3 regions of the Bacillus sp. NPDC093026 genome follow, and region 2 is predicted to be linked to each of the others. Evidence: predicted binding sites of a transcription regulator. Region 2 holds the regulator's gene; each other region holds the start of a gene.

Evidence for each region. The regulator Rex, encoded in region 2, represses fermentation and respiration genes when NADH is low (regulators of the CRP and FNR family bind a similar motif). The targets are predictions, from matches to a motif close to TTGTGAAATATTTCACAA.
Region 1: a site for Rex is predicted at 4,566-4,583, ahead of ACIQCE_RS13835 (L-lactate dehydrogenase). Genes of this name have one in related genera too.
Region 3: a site for Rex is predicted at 3,757-3,774, ahead of ACIQCE_RS05630 (cytochrome ubiquinol oxidase subunit I). Genes of this name have one in related genera too.

What each region holds. Positions count from the first base shown of each region.
Region 1 covers NZ_JBIVPN010000007.1:56,591-64,869, reverse strand. Annotated here, with positions in the region: gene opuAA (glycine/proline betaine ABC transporter ATP-binding protein OpuAA) at 36-1,301, shown strand; gene opuAB (glycine/proline betaine ABC transporter permease subunit OpuAB) at 1,312-2,157, shown strand; gene ACIQCE_RS13845 (glycine betaine ABC transporter substrate-binding protein) at 2,157-3,038, shown strand; gene ACIQCE_RS13840 (alpha/beta fold hydrolase) at 3,139-3,906, shown strand; gene ACIQCE_RS13835 (L-lactate dehydrogenase) at 4,623-5,570, shown strand; gene ACIQCE_RS13830 (L-lactate permease) at 5,614-7,236, shown strand; gene ACIQCE_RS13825 (LacI family DNA-binding transcriptional regulator) at 7,303-8,279, opposite strand, start outside.
Region 2 covers NZ_JBIVPN010000008.1:762-9,040, reverse strand. Annotated here, with positions in the region: gene ACIQCE_RS14345 (YdiK family protein) at 1-51, shown strand, start outside; gene tatC (twin-arginine translocase subunit TatC) at 394-1,152, opposite strand; gene ACIQCE_RS14335 (twin-arginine translocase TatA/TatE family subunit) at 1,160-1,339, opposite strand; gene ACIQCE_RS14330 (redox-sensing transcriptional repressor Rex) at 1,367-2,020, opposite strand; gene moaC (cyclic pyranopterin monophosphate synthase MoaC) at 2,036-2,527, opposite strand; gene ACIQCE_RS14320 (ABC-F family ATP-binding cassette domain-containing protein) at 2,666-4,588, shown strand; gene tsaD (tRNA (adenosine(37)-N6)-threonylcarbamoyltransferase complex transferase subunit TsaD) at 4,859-5,887, opposite strand; gene rimI (ribosomal protein S18-alanine N-acetyltransferase) at 5,880-6,308, opposite strand; gene tsaB (tRNA (adenosine(37)-N6)-threonylcarbamoyltransferase complex dimerization subunit type 1 TsaB) at 6,334-7,023, opposite strand; gene tsaE (tRNA (adenosine(37)-N6)-threonylcarbamoyltransferase complex ATPase subunit type 1 TsaE) at 7,004-7,483, opposite strand; gene thiL (thiamine-phosphate kinase) at 7,494-8,279, opposite strand, start outside.
Region 3 covers NZ_JBIVPN010000002.1:143,559-151,837, reverse strand. Annotated here, with positions in the region: gene cydD (thiol reductant ABC exporter subunit CydD) at 1-1,259, opposite strand, end outside; gene cydB (cytochrome d ubiquinol oxidase subunit II) at 1,259-2,275, opposite strand; gene ACIQCE_RS05630 (cytochrome ubiquinol oxidase subunit I) at 2,262-3,677, opposite strand; gene ACIQCE_RS05625 (winged helix-turn-helix transcriptional regulator) at 4,167-4,499, opposite strand; gene ACIQCE_RS05620 (VOC family protein) at 4,678-5,592, shown strand; gene ACIQCE_RS05615 (GTP cyclohydrolase II) at 5,549-6,310, shown strand; gene ribD (bifunctional diaminohydroxyphosphoribosylaminopyrimidine deaminase/5-amino-6-(5-phosphoribosylamino)uracil reductase RibD) at 6,297-7,388, shown strand; gene ACIQCE_RS05605 (VOC family protein) at 7,733-8,101, opposite strand.

The DNA.
Region 1 (8,279 bases), on a different contig from region 2:
TTACGGTTATAAAGATGCTAATTTGGAGGGAAAAAATGAATTCTGAAGAGAAAAACATCAAGATCAAGATAAATAATGTATCTAAAATTTTCGGTAAAAATGCGAAAAAAGCATCTCAAATGCTTGAACAAGGGAAGACAAAAAGAGAAATCCTAAAAGAGACCGGCGCAACAGTTGGTGTCAATCGAGCAAATTTTGATGTATATGACGGAGAGATATTTGTCATCATGGGGCTATCAGGGAGCGGAAAGTCCACACTTGTGCGGATGCTAAATAGGTTAATCGAACCAACCTCCGGCGAAATTTATATTGATGGGGATATGATAACAAATATGTCAAAGGATCAATTGCGTGAAGTCAGACGGAAGAAGATCAGTATGGTCTTCCAAAACTTTGCATTGTTCCCGCATCGTACAATTCTAGAAAACACTGAATACGGACTTGAATTGCAAGGTGTGGACAAAGAAAAGCGTCGGCAAAAAGCGCTTGAATCTTTAAAGCTCGTTGGACTTGAAGGCTTTGAAGATCAGTATCCTAATCAATTAAGTGGTGGTATGCAGCAGCGTGTTGGATTGGCACGTGCACTTGCAAATGACCCTGATATTTTATTAATGGATGAAGCATTCAGCGCACTCGATCCATTAATTCGTAAAGACATGCAGGATGAATTGCTAGATCTTCATACATCTGTAGGAAAAACGATTGTTTTCATCACCCATGATTTAGATGAAGCGCTTCGTATCGGCGATCGCATTGTTCTCATGAAGGACGGAAATATCGTTCAAATTGGTACACCAGAAGAGATCCTTATGAATCCTTCTAACGAATATGTAGAGCGTTTCGTTGAAGATGTTGACCTTTCTAAAGTATTAACCGCTGGTCATATTATGAAACGTGCAGAAACAGTTCAAATCGACAAAGGGGCACGTGTTGCCTTGATGCTGATGAAGAATCTTGGGATTTCATCTATTTATGCCGTAGACAAGAAAAAGCATTTATTAGGTGTTATTTCTGCACGAGCAGCAAAAAAAGCGGCAGAAGAGGGTATGTCGCTTGAAACAGTTCTTGATAAAGAATTCACAACGGTATTGGAGTCTACGTATTTGACAGAGATTTTCGATGCTGTATCTGATGCGACCAATATTCCAATTGCTGTTGTAGACGAGAAAAACAGAATGAAGGGTATTGTGGTAAGAGGTGCATTGATTGGTGCTTTATCAGGTAATGATGAGTATATCAACATGTCCGACAACCAAGAGGAAGTCAAAGCACAAGAGCCTTCTGCACAGGAGGTAGAATAAAATGTTTAGTATGAGTGATTTACCTAGAATACCGTTTGCGGATTATATCGATCAATTTGTTGACTGGTTAACATTAACCTTTGGTGGTTTTTTTGATGGTATTACAAATGGTTTAGCAGGAACTGTTAACGGTATTGTTTCAGTGCTTGGTGTCATTCCATCTATTATTTTAACATTGATTTTTGCAGGGCTTGCATGGTGGATCAGTACAAGAGGAGTTGCTCTTTTTACACTTATTGGGTTTTTACTGATCGACTATTTAGGATACTGGCAGCCAATGCTTCAAACGCTCGCACTCGTTGTGACAGCCGTTATTATTTCGATTGTGATTGGAGTTCCAATTGGAATCTGGGCTTCTCAGCAAGAAACAGTGCGTAAAATTGTGACACCAATTTTAGATTTAATGCAGACAATGCCAGCGTTCGTCTATCTATTACCGGCGATCTTCTTCTTTAACATTGGGGTCGTTCCTGGAGTTGTGGCATCTGTTATTTTCTCCATGCCGCCAACAATTCGTATGACGATTCTCGGGATTAAACAAGTACCGGCAGATTTAATTGAAGCGACAGAAGCGTTTGGTTCAACAACATTCCAGCGTTTATTCAAAGTCCAGCTTCCACTTGCAACAAAAACCATTCTAGCTGGGATTAATCAAAGTATCATGCTTGCCCTATCAATGGTTGTAATTGCCGCAATGGTTGGTGCGCCAGGACTTGGTTCAGAAGTATACAGTGCGGTGACGCAACTGAAAACAGGTATTGGTTTTGAAGCTGGGATCGCCATTGTTATTGTTGCAATTACACTTGATCGTATTACACAAAACATAAAAGTGAAAAAAAACAGGGGGAATGCTTAATGTGGAAAAAGTTCATCTACATTGGGATAACCGCCCTGCTTGTCTTTTTACTAGCCGCTTGTGGAGCACAAACAGACTCAAATGCAAGTGCTGCACAGCAGGTTAATAAAACCATTATTGGGATTGATCCAGGTTCAGGAATTATGACACTGACGGACCAAGCGAAAAAAGATTATAACCTAGAGGATTGGACGATTGTTTCTGCGTCAAGTGCGGCAATGACAGCGACATTGAAGAAATCTTACGACCGTAAAAAGCCAATTATTATCACTGGCTGGAATCCTCACTGGATGTTTTCCCGCTTTGATTTGAAATATTTAGATGATCCGAAGAAATCATACGGTGAAGAGGAAGAAATTCATACCATCTCACGTAAAGGATTTGCGAACGATCATCCGGATGCGGCTAAAATGCTCAGTCAGTTTAAATGGTCTCAGGATGATATGGGTGAAGTGATGATTGACATCCAAGATGGTGTCAAACCAAAGGATGCGGCCATCAAATATGTGAAAAAGCATAAAGATCAAGTCGCTAAATGGACAAAAGGCGTGAAAAAGTCAAATGGTGAAAAAATCAATCTAGCCTATGTAGCGTGGGATAGTGAGATTGCAAGTACCAATGTAGCGGCTGAAGTACTTCGTGAACTTGGTTTTAAAGTAACTTTGACTCAGGTTGAAGCAGGTCCGATGTGGACAGCAATTGCAACCGGAAGTGCAGATGCGTCATTATCCGCATGGCTGCCGAATACGCATAAAGCGTATGCAGCTAAGTTTAAAGGCAAATATGATGACCTCGGTACAAGCATGAAGGGTCTTCGAATGGGTCTGGTTGTTCCGACTTATATGAAGAATGTGAATTCAATAGAAGATTTGAAAAAATAGCCAACTATATCATGACTCCTTTATAATAGAAGGGAGCATATGGAAAAAAGCAGTCTGCTCAAAAGCGGCTGCTTTTTTCTTATATATAAGGATGGTGGATGTGTTGTCGATAGATCGTAAACCAATGATGATGTTCTTGCATGGCGGAGGGGTTAGTAGCTGGATGTGGAAGAATCAGGTCGAGAAATTGAATGAAGCGTACGAGTGCTACACGCCTGATTTAATAGGTCATGGGACAAGAGCAAATGTACAGCCTTTTTCGATGAGGGAAAGTGCCTATGAAATTATCTCTTGGATCGAGCAACAGGCGCATGGCCGAGTGATTATGCTAGTTGGCTTCTCGCTTGGTGCACAGATCGTCGTTGACATTTTATCTAGGAAGCCGGATTTAGTGGATATTGCAGTGATCAATAGTGCCCTTGTCATCCCATTACCATGGCTCTACCTACTCGTCAAACCCATTTTACCTCTTACGTACCCGCTACTAAAAAAGGATTGGTTTATTCAGCTTCAAGCTGAGAAACTAGGAATTCCAAGCAATGCAGTGAATCACTATGTAAATGATTCTAAACATTTGTTAAAGGAAACCCTTCAAACGATGTTTCAAGAAAATCTTCATTACAAGCTCCCGAAGACCTTCCAACAAGCGAAGGCACGTATTCTCGTCACAGTGGGAGAAAAAGAAAGAGGCATCATGCAACGATCAGCGAAACAATTAACAAACGCACACCCTAGAGCCACAGGAGTCATCATTCCAAACATTGGGCACACATTTCCCTTTGAAAAGATAGAACTTTTTACCGAAATGGTCACTTGCTTTGTGGAGGGGCGTGATTTGCCGAAGGAATTGAAGGATATAAACGGGTAACCTAGAGCGGCATTGCATTATATGAGCATCCTTGACTAACTTCTTGTCTTTTACCATTTCTAAATATTGTTGGTCTTGGGTGTGATTATCTTTGTGGCGATTGATGCTTGACCGCTCGGCGGCTTAGGAGAAAATCATACTGCGAAAACGTTTATCTAGGCTTTGTATTAGGGTCACTCATTGTACCAAGGGCACGCTGTATTCCTGTCTTTCTAGAAGACGGCAAATTACTGATACGGTCGTGAATAGACTGGCATGTATGCTGACAAAATATAAATCCAATCGCCGAGATAATTGGCATCTATATTGCAAGTGCGTTTTTCTCACTACCTCATCTTCACAGGATTAGCAGCGACGGTTTTCGTTATTTCGATACTTGCTTCGTTACTGATTGAATGGGCATCACAAAGCAGATTGCTGTTGAAGCGGTCATTTGTGTCATCCAACATCGGGTGTTCTGATAGAGTTCTATCCTTTGTGTGCTCGTTTGGTTTGTATTTATTTGTCATGAGATCATCATCAATCGGGGAACTTACTAAATTCTTCTGAATGTATGGAGAATGCTGATTGAAACCATAATAAGGAGTGTTCACAAATTCGCAACATATTTATTTTGAGCAACTCTCTTGAAAAAGTTTGTGAAGTATTGCACAATATGAATGTGAAGTATTTCACAAAAATAACAACCGAGTTTTTACTCAGGAGGATGTGGAAACATGACAAACGAAAAAGTCAACAAAGTAGCACTTATTGGAGCAGGTTTCGTCGGCAGCAGTTATGCCTTTACTTTAATAAATCAAGCGATCACAGATGAATTGGTTGTCATTGATCTCAATCAGGATAAAGCAATGGGAGACGTCATGGATTTGAATCATGGTAAAGCTTTTGCCCCGCATCCTGTGAATACGTGGTATGGGAATTATGAGGATTGTCAGGATGCAGATATTGTTTGTATCTGTGCTGGAGCGAACCAAAAGCCCGGTGAAACAAGACTTGATCTTGTAGAAAAGAATTTAAACATTTTCAAAGGCATTGTAGAAAATGTGATGAAAAGCGGATTTGATGGGATTTTCTTAGTCGCTACAAATCCAGTAGATATTTTGACTTATGCGACTTGGAAATTCAGTGGTCTTCCAAAAGAGCGAGTAATTGGAAGTGGAACAACGCTTGATACAGCAAGATTGAGATATATGCTGAGTGAGTACTTTGAAGCAGCCGCTCACAATGTGCATGCATACATCATTGGAGAACACGGAGATACAGAGCTTGCCGTTTGGAGTCATGCGAATATTGGAAGTGTGCCCATTACAGAATTATTGAAGAGAAATGATCAATACAAGCAAGAAGATTTAGAGGACATCATGGAAAATGTCCGCCATGCTGCCTATCAAATCATTGAGAAAAAGGGTGCGACCTACTACGGTGTAGCGATGAGTCTGGCACGTATCACAAAAGCCATCTTGCACAATGAAAATAGTATCCTGACAGTCAGCACATATTTAGACGGGGAGTACGGTGCAGAAGATGTATACATTGGTGTACCTGCCTTTGTGAACCGCAATGGTGCAACAAAAGTGATGGAGCTTGCATTGAATGACACTGAAAAAGAGCAGTTCACACGCAGTGTTCATGTTTTAAAAGAGATATTGGCTCCGCACTTTTAATCAATGAATTGAAACCAATTTGAGTAGAAAAGGATGAATCAAAATGTGGCAGCAAATATATGATCCATTTGGTAATGAGTTCGTAAGTGCATTGGTGGCAATGCTTCCGATTTTATTTTTTTTACTCGCATTAACCGTTTTTAAGTTAAAAGGCGTGTTATCCGCTTGTTTTACCTTGATCGTCAGTTTTGTAACAGCGGTTTTCTTTTTTCATATGCCAATCGAAAAGGCATTTTCCGCTGTGTTGCTAGGTATCTCTAACGGGCTCTGGCCGATTGGATATATTGTGATCATGGCCGTATGGCTGTATAAAATTGCTGTGCGATCTGGGAAGTTTGATGTCATTCGTTCTAGTATAGCAGGAATTTCTCAAGATCAGCGTCTTCAGCTCTTATTCATTGGTTTTAGTTTTAACGCATTTTTAGAAGGTGCGGCTGGGTTTGGCGTTCCAATTGCTATCAGTGCCGCCTTGTTAACTGAACTTGGCTTTAAACCGCTGAAAGCAGCGATGCTCTGCTTAATTGCAAATGCTGCATCTGGTGCATTTGGAGCAGTTGGAATCCCAGTCATTACAGGTGCACAAATGGGGAATATGACGCCGCTTTCTTTATCTCAAACCCTCGTGTATACGATTCCGTTTATCTCTTTCTGTATCCCTTTTTTACTCATACTGATTGTAGATAGCATCAAAGGGATCAAAGAAACATGGCCGGCTTTGCTTGTTGTCAGTGGAAGTTATGCGATCTTGCAAGCTGTCACCATGGTTACTATGGGTCCTGAGCTTGCCAACATAATATCAGCTTTGGCAAGTATGGGAATCTTGGCTTTATTCCTTCGTAAATGGCAGCCGACGAATATTTATCGTGAAGAAGGCTCACTAGCACTTGAACCAAAACAAACGTATCGTGGTGTTGAGGTGCTCAAGGCATGGTCTCCGTTTTATATCTTAACAGCGGTGATTACGGTTTGGAGCTTACCAGCATTTAAAGCATTATTTGCAGTTGGAGGGCCGCTGAACTGGACGACCATCTTGGTGAAAATGCCATTTCTTCATCAGCAAGTCGTCAAATTACCGCCGATTGCACAAACAGAAACACCGATTGATGCGGTCTTTAAGATTGATGTGATCAGTGCAACAGGTACAGCCATTCTCATTGCTGTCATGCTGACAGGATTGTTTAGCAGACAGATTCAATTAAAAGAAGGTGCTGCTTGCTTAAAAGCAGCAGTGAAAGAACTTTGGGTACCTGTTCTCACAATTTGTTTTGTCATGGGCTTTGCCAACTTAGCCAACTTTGCAGGACTTAGCTCTGCGATCGGTCTTGCCCTTGCGAAAACAGGCGATCTGTTCCCGCTTGTCAGCCCAATGCTTGGATGGATTGGTGTATTTATCACAGGATCTGTTGTGAGTAACAATGCCTTATTTGGTAACCTTCAAGCGGTGACTGCTTCTCAAATCGGATCACAGGCAAGTCTGTTAATCGGAGCTAATACAACCGGCGGTGTTATGGCGAAACTAATTTCTCCACAGTCTATCGCCATTGCAACAGCCGCTGTTGGTGAAACGGGTAAAGAATCAGAACTCTTTAAAAAGACGGTAAAATACAGCTTTATCTTGCTCGCCGTCGTGTGTATTTGGACATTTATTCTTGCTCAATTGAGATAGTTTCATAAAAAGGTTTCAAAGAAAGACTGAGATGCGTCTAGTATGATCCCCTCTCAGTCTTTTTGATTATGTAGATTCTCTTGTAATGAGCCGGGTAGGGAGCTGGATATATTCACGCTGCAATGGCTTTTTCTCTTGCAGTAGCTGGATCATCTGCTGTACAGACCGCTGACCAAGCTCTACGATCGGAATATCAATTGTTGTAATCGTTGGAGCCGTGACTTCACAAATGTCTTGATTGTCATAGCCGATGACGGCCAAGTCTTTTGGAACATGATAGCCATATGAGATGGCCTGTTTAATGAGACCTGCTGCAACTTGATCATTGCCGGTGAAAATCGCATCGGGTGATTCCGTCATATCGTGAATCTTGTTCATTAAGCGAAATCCATCTTCAATTGTAAAAGCCTCACCAAAAAGCCATTCTTCCTTTAATTGCAAGCCATGTGAAGTAAGAGCATCAAGGTAGCCTTGTCTTCTTTGTTTCTGTGCTTCACTGCTTTCCGTATCAAAACAAAATCCAATCGATCGACGCCCAGACTTGATTAAATAATCAACAGCTTTGTAGGTGGCTTCACGCTCATCATATCCGATAATCGGGATATCTGCTGTTTGATGATATTCGTTGGCCATTACAATTGGACCATTCGTTAAAAATGGCTCGATTTTTTTCCACTTATTTTCTAATGCCCCTAGTATGACGCCGTCTACTTCTTTTCTTTTTAGTAATTGAAGCCCTTCCAGCTCTAAGGATTCTTGGTAAAACGTCTGGAGCACGATAGCTTTATACCCTTGATCCAGTGCTTCCTTTGATATCCCTTTTATCAATTGGGCAAAAAAAGGATGGTCCACAGATGGTACAGACACAGCAATGGTCTTTGTCTGATGTGAACGAAGGGTGCGGGCCGCTGAACTTGGTGTATACTCCATTTCCTTCATTACTTGTAAAATAAGCTGCCGCTTTTCCTCTGACACATATGGATGATGGTTGAGCACCCTAGAAACGGTGGTCGTTGAAACCCCACAGCGCTTGGCAATTTCAT
Region 2 (8,279 bases):
GCGTTAAAAATGTTTGCCTTCTCTGTGAAACTGAAAAAACAACAAAAATAAAGCAAAACCATTTTCCGCTGCTTGGAAAATGGTTTTTTAATTTGAAGCATATGAATCCTTAGAACACATAAAAATTAAACATCTCTTGTGAACAAGATGAACCCATTGGTATTGCCACTCGAAATCCCACTGATAGCAAGATGAATTGGCTCGCCTTTACCGGAGGGGATGAAACGATGCATTCAACCTTTTAACAAGGCAATGCAAAAAGATTCGGGTGGAAAGCTTTGAAGTGGTTACAACCAAGATGCGAAATGTTGTTCCCCCATCAATCAGCCGATGATCAAATTCTTTCTAAATCGAAAAAGCATCGTGATCACATGACCGGATCAAGATGCTTTTTTAAGAAACATGTTCATTTTCTTTCTCCTCTTTTTGCTGCATTTTGCGATAGGTCACTCTTGAAATGACAATACTCACTTCATATAAAACAAGCATTGGCAAAGTAACCATAAGATGAGAAACAAGCTCTGGCGGTGTAATCAGTGCGGCAATGACAAGGAGAACAAAATAGGCATACTTCCGTATTTTCGATAAAAACATCGGTGTCATGATGCCAAGTCTTGTGAGGAACATTAAAACAACCGGCATCTGAAACAAAAGACCAAATGGAAGTGTCAACTGCATCAGAAATGTAAAATACTCATGAATTCCAATCACTTGCTCCACATGTAAATCATTTGACATCTGCATCATAAAATCGACGACAAATGGAAACAAAATAAAATAAGAGAAAGCCACACCGCCCAAAAATAAAAGCAGCGCAATCGGAATGTATGCGAGCGTCACTTTTCTTTCTTTTTCATATAAGCCTGGACTCACAAAAGCCCAAAGCTGATATAAAATAACAGGACACGTCAAAACCAATGCAATGACGAATGCAAACTGCATAAACACGTATAGCGGATCAGTGAGCTTAAACGCATTAAGTGTCAGCGATGCGGCTTCATCGGTATTTTGTAAATACACAATCACCGGTTTTGCGAGGAAAAAGCCTGCCACCATAAAGATGACAAAAAACAAAGCAATGATCACTAAGCGCTTTCGCAGTTCCACAATATGCTCCATAAGCGGCATATTTTTAACATTCATGAAGCTCATCCTATTCTTACTGATCTTCTTTTTTCTTTTTTTCTTCCTGATCATCAGTTAAGCCTTTTGTGGCATTTTTGAATTCACGTAATGTATCTCCAGCTGCTCTTCCTAATTCAGGAAGCTTTTTCGGCCCAAAAATAATGAGCGCAACAATCGCAATTAGAACCAAACTCCCAGGACCGATCGGACCCATTTGCTCCACCCCCTTTACCCCTTTTCGTTAGTCTTCCTGCGACACAGAGTAATGCTTTAAGAAATACACAAGTGACTGAAGTTCAACCGCCAAATCTATATGATGAATTCGAATGTGTTCCGGCACATTCAATCGAGCCGGCGTAAAGTTAAGGATTCCTTTAATGCCTAAAGGAATCAAACGATCTGTAATGGATTGAGCTGCAACAGCAGGTACTGTTAAAATCGCAACAGGTATATCCCCTACTTCTTGAACATGCTCCTCAAGCTTATCCAAATCATAGACAGGCACGCCGCCTATCTCACTTCCTATTTTACTCTCATTGACGTCAAAAGCCATTGAAATTTTTGTGTTATTGTTTTTGATGAAATTATAGTGTAAAAATGCTGTTCCTAAATTCCCGACACCGATGAGCATCACGTTGGTCATCTCATCTTGATCAAGGGTTTTTCTAAAGAACGTCAGCAGGTAATCGACATTGTAGCCATACCCTTTTTTACCAAGTGCACCAAAGTAAGAAAAATCCCGGCGAATCGTTGCAGAATCCACTTTGACTGCATCACTAAGCTCTGCCGATGATACCCTTTGTTTTCCTGATGCATGCAGATTTTTTAAAAAACGGTAGTAAAGCGGCAAACGTTTTGCTGTCGCTTGTGGAATTTTTGACTGGTCTATATTCATATAAGATCCTCCATCTTAAATATCAGATGCTCTGTGAAAATCACCATGTTTCCCGCCTGTCTTTTCGACGAGATAGGTAGGTCCGATGATCATGCCCTTATCAATGGCTTTGCACATGTCGTAAACGGTCAGTGCACATACTGAAGCGGAAGTGAGCGCTTCCATCTCCACACCCGTACTTCCTTTTGTTTTGACCTGTACATGAATGTTGAGAATATGCGCATTTCCATCTTCCTCCCAATCAAAGGAGATATCCACGCCCTTTAGTGCAAGAGGATGACACATTGGAATGATGCTATATGTTTGCTTTGCTGCCATAATCCCAGCTACTTGAGCAACAGACAGCACATCCCCTTTTCCAATTTCACAACGCTCTATTTTATGAAAAACTTCTTTTATCATACGAACACTTGAAGTAGCAACCGCAGTTCTCACTGTAGACGCTTTGTCACTAATGTCAACCATCTTCGCTCTTCCTTGTTCGTTAAAGTGGCTAAATTGACTCATCTTTCAACGCTCCCTCACTCAAATCATACACTATTTTTTCCTATCTGTCTTTCATTTGACTATAGTGATCGAATGTAAGATTTGCCGGTTTTCTGCTGATAAGCTACACTAAACATATTATAGCAGAGGTGAAGTTACATGATGATTCTACAAGTGAATCAGCTATCGAAATCGTTTGGAGCTGATACCGTTTTAACAAATATAAAATTGGAAGTCAAAGCAAGAGATCGAATTGCCATTGTAGGTCGTAACGGTGCTGGAAAATCCACCCTTTTGAAAATAATTGCCGGACAAATGTCTTATGAACAAGGTGAGATAATCAAATCTAAAGACCTATCTATCGGATATTTAGCTCAGCATACAGACGTGACGTCTACACGTACGCTAAAAGATGAATTACTATCGGTCTTTGACCATTTAAAAGAAATGGAACTAGAGATGAGAGCCATTGAAGAGAAAATGGCTTCTTCCACAGGTTCAGAACTAAACTCACTCATGAAAACCTATGACAGACTACAGCAGGAGTTTAAAGATAAAGGCGGGTATCAATATGAAGCAGATGTCCGCTCCATTCTTCACGGACTAGGCTTTAGTCAGTTTGAAGATGATACAACGGTACAATCCTTAAGCGGTGGCCAGAAAACGCGCCTCGCGCTTGGAAAGCTTTTATTAATGAAACCAGAACTATTAATATTGGACGAACCGACAAACCATTTAGATATTGATACCTTATCATGGCTGGAGCAGTATTTGCAAAATTATACAGGTGCAATTCTCATCGTTTCCCATGACCGCTATTTCTTAGACAAAGTTGTGAAACATGTTTATGAAATATCAAGAACTGCGATGAAAAAGTTTGCTGGTAACTACAGTAAATATCTTGAACTGAAAGCAGAACAGCTAGAACGTGACTTGAAGCTGTATGAAAAGCAGCAGGAAGAAATCGCAAAGCTACAAGATTTCGTTGATCGCAACCTTGCAAGAGCCTCCACCACAAAGCGAGCTCAAAGCAGACGTAAGCAGTTGGAACGAATGGATCGTATAGATAAACCTTTAGGTGATGAAAAATCTGCAAACTTCCATTTTGATATTACGAGACAAAGTGGCAATGATGTGTTGAAAGTGTGTGACCTAGAAATTAGTTATAATGAGAAGACACCTCTCCTTTCTTCCCTTTCTTTTCAAATTAAGCGCGAGGAAAGTGTGGCACTGATTGGTCCTAATGGCATCGGGAAATCGACGCTCTTAAAAACCTTAACGAATACATTAAAACCTGTAAAAGGTGAAATCAACTTCGGATCTCATGTGAGTATCGGTTACTATGATCAAGAACAAGCCAAACTGACATCCACAAAGAAAGTGCTAAATGAGCTTTGGGATGATTACCCACATATGAATGAAAAAGATATCCGTACATGTCTAGGGAACTTCCTATTTTCTGGTGATGACGTCTTAAAGCCTGTTCACGCTTTAAGCGGTGGAGAAAAAGCCCGATTAGCCTTAGCTAAGCTGATGCTACAAAAAGCCAATTTCCTGATTCTCGATGAACCAACCAACCATCTAGACTTAGATAGTAAAGAAATTTTAGAAAATGCCCTCATTGATTATCCAGGAACAATTTTATTTGTATCGCATGACCGTTATTTTATCAATCGGCTGGCAACAAAAGTACTCGAACTTTCGCCAAATGAGACGAAAGAATACCTCGGCGACTATGACTATTACCTTGAAAAGAAAAACGAACAATTAGCGCTTGATGCACTCGAGAAAAAGGAATCTGTCAAAAAGCAAACAACAGCACCAGTTGGAACAACAAAACTTACTTATGCGGAAGAAAAAGAATTGAAGAAGAAAGAAAGGCAAAAACAGCGCAGAATTGAAGAAATGGAAGAGCGGATCGCCGTCATAGAAAACCAGCTCGGTGACAATGAGCAGCAATTATGTGATCCTACTATTTTCCAAGATCATGAGAAAGTCCAAGCCATCCAAACAGAAAATGATGCGCTCAATCATGAACTTGAATCACTCCTTACCGAGTGGGAAGAGCTATCAGAATCTTAAAGAGTACCTCATTGGTGCTCTTTTTTCTTTTATTGATATTTTGTTATCCACAATTATATCCACAACAAGTTGATGATTATTCTTCAATACTTGGGACTTATCCACTTTATCCACAGAGTTTTAATCACATATCCACAAAAACAATAACATTTATACACATTCTCTTCACTTTCACATAAATTTTTCTAATAATTGTGGATATATTATAGCATTTGCATATGAAAAAAAGCTTTTATCTCAACAAAAAACTCCTGTATATTCACAGGAGTTTCATTCATATGATACAAGCGGTAATCCGGGCTGCCCGTTCATCGCCATATCGCCTCGTATTCCTTTTTCAAAAGCGATTGTACCAGCTGCAGCAATCATAGCAGCATTATCTGTACAAAGAGCCAAAGGCGGAATGGTTAAATTCACATTGGGTTGATCTGCAAATGCTAAGGTTAAGGCTTCTCTTAGTCCTTTATTGGCAGCCACTCCTCCAGCTAGAACAACCTGTTTGACTCCATATGCTTTAGCCGCCTTTAATGTCTTCCCTACAAGTACGTCAATGACACTCTCTTGAAAACTTGCCGCTACATCTTCTGGTGCAATGATCTCACCCTTTTGGGATGCATTGTGTAATGTGTTGATGACTGCTGACTTTAAACCACTAAAGCTAAAATGATACGATCCTTCTTCCAGCCATGCGCGAGGAAGTTTGATGCTCGGTTCTCCCTCATGTGCTAAACGATCAATATGTGGCCCCCCCGGATATGGAAGATCCATCGTACGAGCCACTTTGTCATAAGCTTCTCCAGCCGCATCATCTAGTGTTTCTCCGATAACCTCAAAAGACCCGTGCTCTTTCATCAAGACAAGCTCAGTATGACCTCCAGAGACAACAAGGGCTAGACATGGAAACATGAATTCACCTACCAGATGATTCGCATAAATATGCCCAGCAATATGATGAACACCAACGAGAGGAATTTGATGCGCAAAGCTTAATGCCTTTGCCGCATTTATACCGATCAGAAGAGCACCTACTAAACCTGGTCCTTCTGTCACTGCAATTGCATCTAAATCCTGAAAGCTCATTTTGGCCTGAGCCATGACTTCTTCTAATACGATGGTGACTTGTTCCACATGATGCCTTGAAGCGATTTCTGGTACAACGCCACCAAATCGTTTATGACTTTCAATTTGGGACGCCACAACATTTGCCACAATTTCTTTGCCATTTTTCACAATGGACGCAGCTGTTTCATCACAACTTGTTTCTATACCTAGTATGAATAGATCTTTTTGTTCACTCATTTACATTCACCCACATGACTAATGCATCTTCACCATTATCTGTATAATAGTTCTTTCGAACAGAGATTGGTCTGAATCCAAGTTTTTCATAGAGAGATTGTGCTGGTGAATTCGAAACCCTCACTTCTAATGAAAGATGATTTGTCTTTTTTTCTTTGCAAAATTCCATCACATACCGAAGCAATGCTTCTCCATAACCTTTTCCTCTATGCTCAGGAAGAATTGCAATATTGGTAATCTGTGCATCATCAAGCACAATCCATACCCCGCAATAACCGACAGGCTGATTCTCTTCCTCAATGAGGAAATAATGGCTATATTGATTATGGAGAATTTCATATACAAAAGATTCCTTCTTCCAAGGGGCCGTAAACGAATGCACTTCAATCGTATACACCTCTGGAATATCCTCTATCGTCATTCTTCTAATCTCTACTGTTCTCACATTATTTTTGTCCTTCAAGCCATTTCACTTCCGCTTCTGCCAAACGAATATAGTTAGGTACAAGCTGATGTACTTCTTCAGCACGACGATTTGCACCTAACATAGCAAGCACCGAAGGTCTTGGGTTATGAAGTGAACTCTCTGCTAAAACAGCTATTTTTCCTAAAATTGAACGAATGGTCTCTTGATGTAGATGGACATCATGACCAAGGAACAATACAGGCTTTCCTGCCTTTTTCAAATCATGAAGCCAATCGACTAACAGCACATTCTGGTCAGGCTTGACTTCCTTGATTTTACCTTCTTCATACATATATAGCCCAGTATAAACCTGTCCCCTTCTTGCATCAAATATTGGCGAAATCCATCCATTAAAATAACGAGCATTTGCCGCAAGTGTTTCTAAACTAGAAATGGAGGATATCGGAATAGACAACGTCCATGCAAGTGTTTTTGCAATTGTTACCCCTATTCTTACGCCAGTATAGGAACCAGGCCCTTTTGCCACAACGATCTTGCTTAAATCGCTAGGCATCACACCGCACGCTTTCATTAGAGCTTCAACTGTCGGCATCGCTCGAACAGAATGGTTCTTTTTTAAATAAGTAATGCTTTCCCCAATGACCGTGTCATCTCTAACAAGTGCAATTCCTAATGTATGGTTTGACGTATCAATGGCCAGTATGGTCATATTCTTTCATCTCCTTACAAAGGGCTTCGTAACGAGCTCCTTTTGCATAAAACGTGAGATGGCGTTCTTCTTCACGTTCCGTCCTCAACATTTCAATTTTCAAATAAGCTGAAGGCAATTGCGGTTCAATCAGATGTGCCCATTCAACCAAGCATACACCCTCACCCTCAAAATATTCTTCAAGTCCAATGTCTTCCTCGGCATCTTCCATGCGATACACATCCATATGATAAAGTGGCAATCTGCCATCTGTATATTCTTTAATAATAGTAAAAGTAGGACTATTGACAATACGTGTAATGCCTAAGCCTTCAGCAAACCCTTTTGAAAAGGTCGTTTTTCCTGCACCAAGATCACCTTCTAATGTCAAAACATCTCCTGGCATCACAAGTTTTGCCAAGGCAGTGGCAATACGTTTTGTCTCATCTGCCCCTTTGGTTATCCAAGTTAATTTCACGATCTATGTCACCTCATTTCTTAAAATGATTATATCCACTTTTCATTAACTTTGTTTGCTGATCATGATCTTTTAAAATGACCTCTGCCGTTTGACCTTGCTTTACTTGTCCAATGCGTGTTAACTGGATATCTTTTTCCTTACATTGTTGCTCAAAGCTTTCCCAGTCATCCGCTGGAATCGTGCCAGTTAAAACAAAGTCCTCGCCACCAAATAACACCCAATCAAGCCAATCCGTGCATAGCAACGGCAAATCATGGTGTACAGGGAGACAGTCAGCCTCAATCTCAATTGTCACATGACTGGCTTCAGCAATCTCATTGAGCTCACTGGCTAATCCATCACTTACATCATTGAGGGTCACCCGAGGGAAGCTTGAACATATTTGTCCAGCAGCAATATGGGGCTGTGGCATTTTATGACGATGAAGAAAAAAAGCCGTATCCACCGTAATTGACGGTCTTACTTCGTTCATCAAGAGAGCCAATCCCGCAGCTGATGAACCTAACTCCCCTGTAACAAAAACGATATCTCCAGGCCGAGCACTGTGGCGATAACAAGCGGTTCCTTTTGGAATCTCACCAATGACAGTCACCGTAATGACCAAATCACTTCGTGTAGATACCGTATCACCACCAATTAAATCCATTTGATAAGTATCAGCTAGATCTCTCATTCCTTGATAAAGCGAAGTGACCATCTCTTCATCACAATAAGGCGGAATAGCAATCGAAACAAGATAGTACTTTGGTGTTCCACCCATCGCCGCAATGTCACTTACATTGACTGCCAGAGCTTT
Region 3 (8,279 bases), on a different contig from region 2:
AAATAAGGATGCTGCGGCATATAGACGACTTCCTTTTGCCACGAATTCATCTGCAGATGATAAAGTGGCTGACCGTTTATCATCATTTGACCAGCAGACGGCTCTACAAAGCCACCAAGAACATCTGTTAACGTCGATTTACCCGCACCACTTGCACCAATGATGCCAATCTTTTTCTTTCCTTTAACAGTAATGTCTACATCTTGAATCGAATAAGGAGCATTTTTTTCATGCAAGACACAAATATCTTGTAGTGACAGCACGTCTTGGTCTGTCCACCGATTGAGCTGTATTGATTGTGTATCCTGCGTCCGAAAGCCCTTCTCATCTAAAATGACCTGGATGGCTTCATTCGCTTCTTTTCCATTTAAGGTCGCATGATAGTCATTCCCAACCTCTCGTACTGGTAAGAAATATTCAGGTGCAAGCATTAACGTTGTCAAAGCCGGCAATAACAGAAGATCACCGTCAATTAACCGTAAGCCAAGGAACACAGCGACGGTAGCAATGGATAACATCGAAAAGAAATCAAGTGCAAATGATGAAAGAAATGCCACTTTCAACGTGCTCATGGTCGCCTTTCGATATCGCTTCGACACCTCCGCAATATTGCGGGAATGTTTTTTGCTGATACCTAAGTAACGAAGCGTTTCCAGACCACGGAGTGAATCAGTAAAATGATTGGATAATTTCTCATACGAACTCCACTGTTTGACCGCTTTTCGCTGGGCTACAAGTCCAAGCAAAATCATAAAAACTATTAAAATCGGCAACGTCACGATCAAAATAACGGCAGATGTCTCATCTAATATCCATATATAGATGAGCACCATGACCGGAATGACTGCCATATTCACCATTTTAGGCAAAAACAGTTGTAAGTACTGACGATACTGAGCGATCCCCTCCATTGCTAATGTCACAAGTTTTCCTGTTCCTTTTTTCTTTGCGAAGCCCGGACCTAAACGGAATAGTTGGTCCAGAAGCTGTTTCCGCACGTCTGCACCAATTCGAGAGGAATAGACAAACATGACTTTTTCTCGAATCAAGGTTAAGCAATGTCGCACCGCAAAGGCAGCAAGGAACAGCAAAACATAGGGAGTAGCCTGCGTGAGGCTTTTTCCGTCAAACAGCGTTGTAATAGCATGTGCCAGCCACTGTGCTTGAAAGATGATGCTTGCTGCTTGGATGAGCGACACAATACCTAAGAGGGCAAGTAGCCCTCTCATTCCTTTTAATTGAAGCAAACGTTTATCCATTAGTACGTCATTGGCTCCTTACCGCTTACACGCTTACGGAAGACGTAATAGCTCCATATTTGATACCCAAGCACAAAAGGCAGCAAAGAAATGGTCACAATCGTCATCACCGTCAGTGAATAAGAACCTGATGCAGCGTTTTGAATCGTTAGGTCAAACGCATGATCGATTGAACTAATCATCACGCGCGGGAACAATGCGGCAAAGAGCATCGTTACTGTGACCATGATGCCTGATCCTGTGAACAAGAATGTCCATCCATCACGCTCTTTTTTCATGAACGCAAATGCGGCTACATAACAGACCACAATCAGCACAGTTAAAGGAATGGTGATGATCGGGCGCACTGTATAAATATCGGTTTCCATGATCGACACACCGACAAATAAGACGAGGAGTGGCAGTGCAATCAGCAATACACGCTGACCGAGCCTTCTTGCACGCTGTTTTAAATCCCCTTCTGTTCGAAGCGTAACGAAAATCAATCCGTGCAGGAGGCATAGGACTGTGACCGTCACGCCGCCAATCAACGAATAGAGATTCACAAAGTCTGTAAAACCAGCGTACATATTCATGCTTTGATCAATCGGCATTCCGCGTAAAATGCTTGTAAATAAAACACCTAGTAAAAATGGCGGAAGCAGGCTACCAAAGAAGATCACCCAGTCCCAAGTTTTGGTCCAAGAGGCTTTCTCAACCTTTCCTCGAAACTCAAAGGCGACCCCTCGCCCTATGAGTGCTAACAAAAGAACGGTAAACGGAATATAGTACCCACTAAACATCGTGGCATACCAGTGAGGAAATGCAGCGAAAATCGCCCCGCCTGCTGTAATGAGCCAGACCTCATTTGCATCCCAAAATGGTCCGATGGTATTGATTAAAATACGGCGCTCATGTGCGTTTTGACCAAGTAGCTGCATGGACATACCTACACCGAAATCAAATCCTTCTAAAAAGAAAAACCCAACAAACAACACTGCGACAAGCATAAACCAAATCTCATTAAGATATGCCATGATATGCGCCTCCATCAAATGGATCTGTAGATAGGTCCGTTTCATCCTTTAGATGTTTGTCATCTTCAGAATGTGCACCTTTTTTAATTTCACGAACAAACAAGTACGCCAGCACAATTGCAAGAATCAGATAAATAGTCGTAAAGCTAATGACTGAGAAGAGAAGCATGCCATATGAAACGTTTGGCGAGATTGATTGTGCCGTTGTCATCATGCCGAAAACAGTCCACGGCTGACGCCCAATTTCCGTCATAATCCAGCCTGCTGCATTCGCAATAAATGGGAAAGCTATCATCCAAACCATGAAACGTAAATACCATTTGTTTGATTCAAGTTTCTTTCTAAAACTCAAGTACAATCCAAACATACTGGCAAAAATCATGAGCATACCTGAACCTACCATGATTCTAAAGCTCCAAAACGTCGTTTTCACTGGTGGAATATAATCTCCTGGACCATACTTTGCTTCATATTCCTTTTGAAGTGACAGCATTCCTGGAACATCTCCACTGAATTTCTGATAAGCCAGATAACTTAACGCAAAAGGAATATTGATTTCTCCAGAGTTTTCTTTCTTATCTGTGTCAATATTGGCAAATAGTGTCCATGCAGCTGGATCCCCGCTATCCTTCCAAAGGGCTTCACTTGCTGCCATCTTCATCGGCTGTGATTTCATCAAATGCTTTGCTTGATCATGTCCAGAGAACGCAACACCTAAGCCAGAAATTAAAGCAAGAACCATTGCAAGCTGGAATGATTTTTTGAAAAAGGCTACTTCTTGTTTTTTGATCATTTTATACGCACTAACACCCGCAATAAAGAAGGCGCCTGTAGCAAGTGCACCGAACAGTACGTGCGGAAATTCTACCCAGAGCTGCGGATTGGTGACAAGTGCCCCAAAGTCATTCATTTCTGCACGGCCATTTTTAATGACAAATCCGACCGGCTCCTGCATAAATGAGTTAGCTAATAAAATCCAAAACGCTGAAAAGATCGTACCAAGGGAAACAAGCCAAATGCACAATAAATGAATTTTCTTCGGCAAACGATCCCAACCAAAAATCCAAAGCCCAATAAATGTAGACTCTAGAAAGAAGGCTAGTAGTGCCTCAATAGCAAGCGGTGCACCAAATACATCACCGACAAACCGTGAGTAATCAGACCAGTTCATTCCAAATTGAAATTCTTGCAGTATCCCTGTGACCACACCTACTGCAAAGTTGATCAAGAAAAGGTGTCCCCAGAATTTCGCCATTTTTTTATAAATGTCTTTTTTCTTTACAACATAGAGGGTCTGCATCAATGCAACGATAAAGACCAACCCTATAGATATAGGAACAAAAATAAAATGAAATAATGTCGTTGAGGCAAATTGAAATCTTGCTAAAAACAACTCACTCACAGCTTTACATCCTCCCTTACTTTCATATGCCGAATGATTCGGAATCACTATGTTCACCATTTCACAATAAGTTCACTGTTTGTTCAATGTTTCACAAATAAGAGTGCATCTGAAATGGTGCTCCTAGTGAAATTTTACTCTTGTTTTTCATTCGGTTAGTTATTTATACCTGTACTTTACACCCATACGATTCAAAAATAAAGTAAATTTTACCTAAAAATTGGATGGTATTGTGTCAGTTATTTGACTACTTTGTCAAAAATATGTGACAGAATGGAATGAACCGAAAAAAACAGTGCGATGTTCTGTCTACACGCTGAAAATTAAACCTTTGCATCCAAAGCGGCAAAGATGTCTGTATTTCGCTGATGATTTGATACGCACATTGTTTTTAAGCAATCTGTCCAATCATAATTCATGGAAAAATTGATTTAGAATGTTGGAACATCGCACAAAAAAATTTCGATCAGTCATACTGATCGAAATTGATTAAGAAGGCAAGTGTTCGCCTTTTCTGCTCTTTTGCCTCTCCACAGACCATGAATACATTTCTCGGATGACAGGTTCAACTTTCTTTCCTTGCTCCGTTAATTCATACTCAATCCGCACCGGAATGACTGGGTATACTTTTTTCTCAACGAGTCCTTCAGCTTCTAAATCCTTCAGCCTTTCGGATAATAGTCGTCCGCTAATTTTCATTTCGTTTTCCAACTGGCAAAACCGTTTGGGTCCTGTTAGAAGCTGATTGATGATCAGAATCACCCATTTCTTCCCTAGAATCTCCATAGCATCTGTAATTGGGCATCTGTCTACTTGAAGCATTTCTTACTCCCTCCTGCTTTTCTCCACTTTTTTTCATTATAACACAATTAATTACTTGAAATAAGTCACTAACTATTATATAGTTTAGTTACTAAAAGTAACAAGGTATAAATTTACAATAGCTATTTAAAAACATTTAAACATGCCAATGCATATCACATGAGGGAGATGAGCGAGCTTGAATATGATTGAGGAGTTAACATTAGGTTTAACAGAATTACATGTTTCCAACTTTGAGCGTTCCTTGCCTTTTTATACAGACATTTTAGGATTCACGTTATTAGAACAAACAGATTCAACTATCACACTTGGAAACAATGCAAAGGAACCTATTCTCCTCCTAAAAGAAGACGTGCATTTGAAGAAAAAGCCTGATCATGAGCCAGGGCTTTATCATTTTGCTATTTTATTACCTGCCAGAAAAAACCTAGGCACATGGCTGGCACATGTGATCAAAAAAGGCTATCCTTTAATTGGAGCAAGCGATCACTATTTCAGTGAAGCCATTTATTTAAGTGACCCTGACGGCATTGGTGTTGAAATATATGCTGACCGCCCTAAGGATATTTGGGTAGGCGAAAATGGAGAACTGAAAGGTGGCGGAAATGCACCGCTTGATGGAGATGGTCTCATGCAAGAAGCAGCCGATTCCACATGGGAAGGACTCCCCGCTGGCACAGTCATGGGACATTTGCACTTCCATCTCAATCCAGAGGAAGCCAATTCATTTTATGTGGACACGCTCGGTTTTTATATCCGAATGGCTCCGCCAGCGAGTCTATTTATCGCATATGGTGTGTATCATCACCACCTTGCCTTTAATGCATGGGGAGGCGGAAGAAAAGGAGCCATTAATCCAAGTTTTTCAGGAATTAGAAGCTATACGCTCATTTTTCCACAAGAAACAGACAGACAATCCGTCGTAGAGCGTCTGACAGAAGCAGGCATTCACGTAGAAACGATAGAAAAAAGTAACGAATTTGTTGATCCATTTGGCATTCGCGTTCGTTTACAGATTGAAGAAATAGACAAAAAAGAAGGTGCAGAACATGGACAAACAGACAGATCTGAAAACAGCCATTTTAAAAGATAAAATCAAACGAGTACAACAAGATGATGGTTATATATATATCACTGGACCTATTCAACTGCCAATCAACTTGGACGGCAGAACAGTTATGTTCAAATGGTATTCTTGGTTAAAGGACGAGGGAAAAGAAGCTTTGTCAGATGAAGCTCTCATTGAAAGCCTCTCTTCTCGACAGCTTGCAGATCACCAGCAATCTAGCGTCCTTGTATATGGAGATTTCGAAAATGCCGACGAAGCATTCATTCGCATGCACTCCATCTGCCATACTGGCGATATTTTTGGGAGCAAACGTTGCGATTGTGGGTTCCAATTGAAACAATCAATGCGCATGATTGAGGAAAATGGCGCTGGTGCATTATTTTATTTAGCCAACCATGAAGGTCGCGGCATTGGTCTTTTCAGCAAAGCCATGGCTTATATTCTTCAAGAAAATGGTTATGACACAGTGGAAGCAAATGAAGCGCTGGGCTTTGAGGATGATACACGTCAATATGAAGAAGCGATCGCCGTCCTTCAAACATTGCGCACAAAACCAGTGAGACTCATTACAAATAATCCGAAAAAAACAGATGCCATCAGTCATGCAGGCCTCTCACTTTCTGGACGTATCCCGCTTTGGGGGGATGTCTCAGAATTCAATGAAAAATACTTGCAAACAAAAATTAACCGCTCAGGTCACATAAAAGCGGATCAAGAGGTGCGTACAATTGCCACATCATGAGCGATATATGAAGCTGGCCCTTGAAAATGCACAGGCGATGAGAGGACAGACATCACCGAATCCGCTTGTCGGGGCTGTGATTGTGCGAAATAATGAGATTGTGGGCGTCGGTGCTCATATGAAAGCCGGCGAACCCCACGCTGAAATTCATGCACTTAGAATGGCTGGAGAAAAAGCAAAAGGGGCAACGATTTATGTGACACTAGAGCCTTGTTCACACCATGGGCGCACAGGTCCTTGTGCTGAAGCACTTGTAAAAGCCGGTGTCAAAACTGTTGTGGTTGCGGCACTCGACCCTAATCCACTTGTAGCTGGTCGCGGAATCGCTATTTTACAAGAGGCAGGCATTCAAGTCATCACAGGTGTATGTGAGCAGGAATCCATCCTTATGAATGAAGTGTTTAATCACTTTATTACGAAGAAAACGCCTTTCGTGACGTTAAAAGCGGGCATCACACTAGATGGGAAAATTGCATCGGCTACTTCTGACAGCAAATGGATTACATCAGAGGCTTCACGTTATGACGCTCACCACATACGCAGTATCAATGATGCGATTTTGGTCGGTGCCAATACCGTTATTCATGATGATCCATCTTTAACCGCTCGGATTCCAAATGGCCATCATCCGATACGGGTCATTTTAGACTCTACACTCTCCACACCGCCAACGGCAAAGGTCGTTACCGATCAGCTTGCCCCTACATGGATTTTTACAACGAAGCGAGCTGATGAGAAGAAACGAGCAGCACTAGAAGCTACTGGCGTAAAGGTCTTTATGACAGGTGGAGAGCATCGAGTGCTTTTACAGGACGTACTGCAGGTGCTTGGAGAAAAGAACATCTCCTCACTGATGATTGAGGGCGGCGGACAAGTCAATGCTTCATTTTTAGAGCAGCAGCTCGTTGATAAACTTGTCATCTACATGGCACCTAAACTCATCGGGGGACAACAATCCCCTTCCTTTTTCGGAGGCGAAGGCATAAGCCTGATGAGTGATGCGATTGAACTTGATCAGCTCACCATTGAACAATTGGGGAAAGATATCAAAATAACAGGTTATCCCGTTTATCAATGAACAACAAAAGCTTGTAGATTTTGTCTACAAGCTCTTTTATTTAAATGGGGAAAAAAATTGTCGATCAAAGGGATTAATCATTTATTATTTTCTGTTTCTGATTTAGTAAAAAACGTATTTGATGTAAAAGGGGAGTTGATTTGAAAGAAAAACACAACTTCCATCTTTTTCTTCAAACCGTTCCTTAGTAAATGCTTGCATCGATGGGAGGTACGACGAGCCTGTCATTTGCAACAACATATGAACGATAATTATTATTAAAGGTTGTAATAATTGAACAGAGTCCATGATAAAAATAATGATAATAGCTAAATTGTCTAATTTTCCCCTTTTATGTCGGTCTACTATTCTATTCTCTGCAAGAATTCAATTCGATTTCCAAATGGATCTTCTACGTAGAACCGGATCGCTCCTTCCAATGGCTCATCTTCTCTTATACTAATTTGATGTTTCACTAATGTCTCTTTTAATTCCGATAGACTCTTTACAAGAAAAGCCGGATGGGCTTTCTTTGCAGCTTGAAATTGATCCTGAATGCCAATGTGAAGCTGATGATTGCCGCATTGAAACCAGACACCTCCACGTTTAGCTAGATTACTAGGCTTAGGTATTTCTTCCATTCCTAAAATTTCGCCATAAAACAAACGTGCTTTCTCTTCACTACCTTTTGGGGCAGCTAATTGAACATGGTCGATTCCAAAAAAATTTGACATAATCCTCTCTTCCTTTCTTTTCTCAATACCATAAAAACTATATTCTCTTTTTATGATCACATTTGAAACCTATCCAGATCAAGACCACTGTATGTGATTGTCGATTGATTGATTCGTTATAGTGAAACTTGTCGTAAAATGTTTCATGTGGAACATTTATGATCTAAAATCTAAGAAT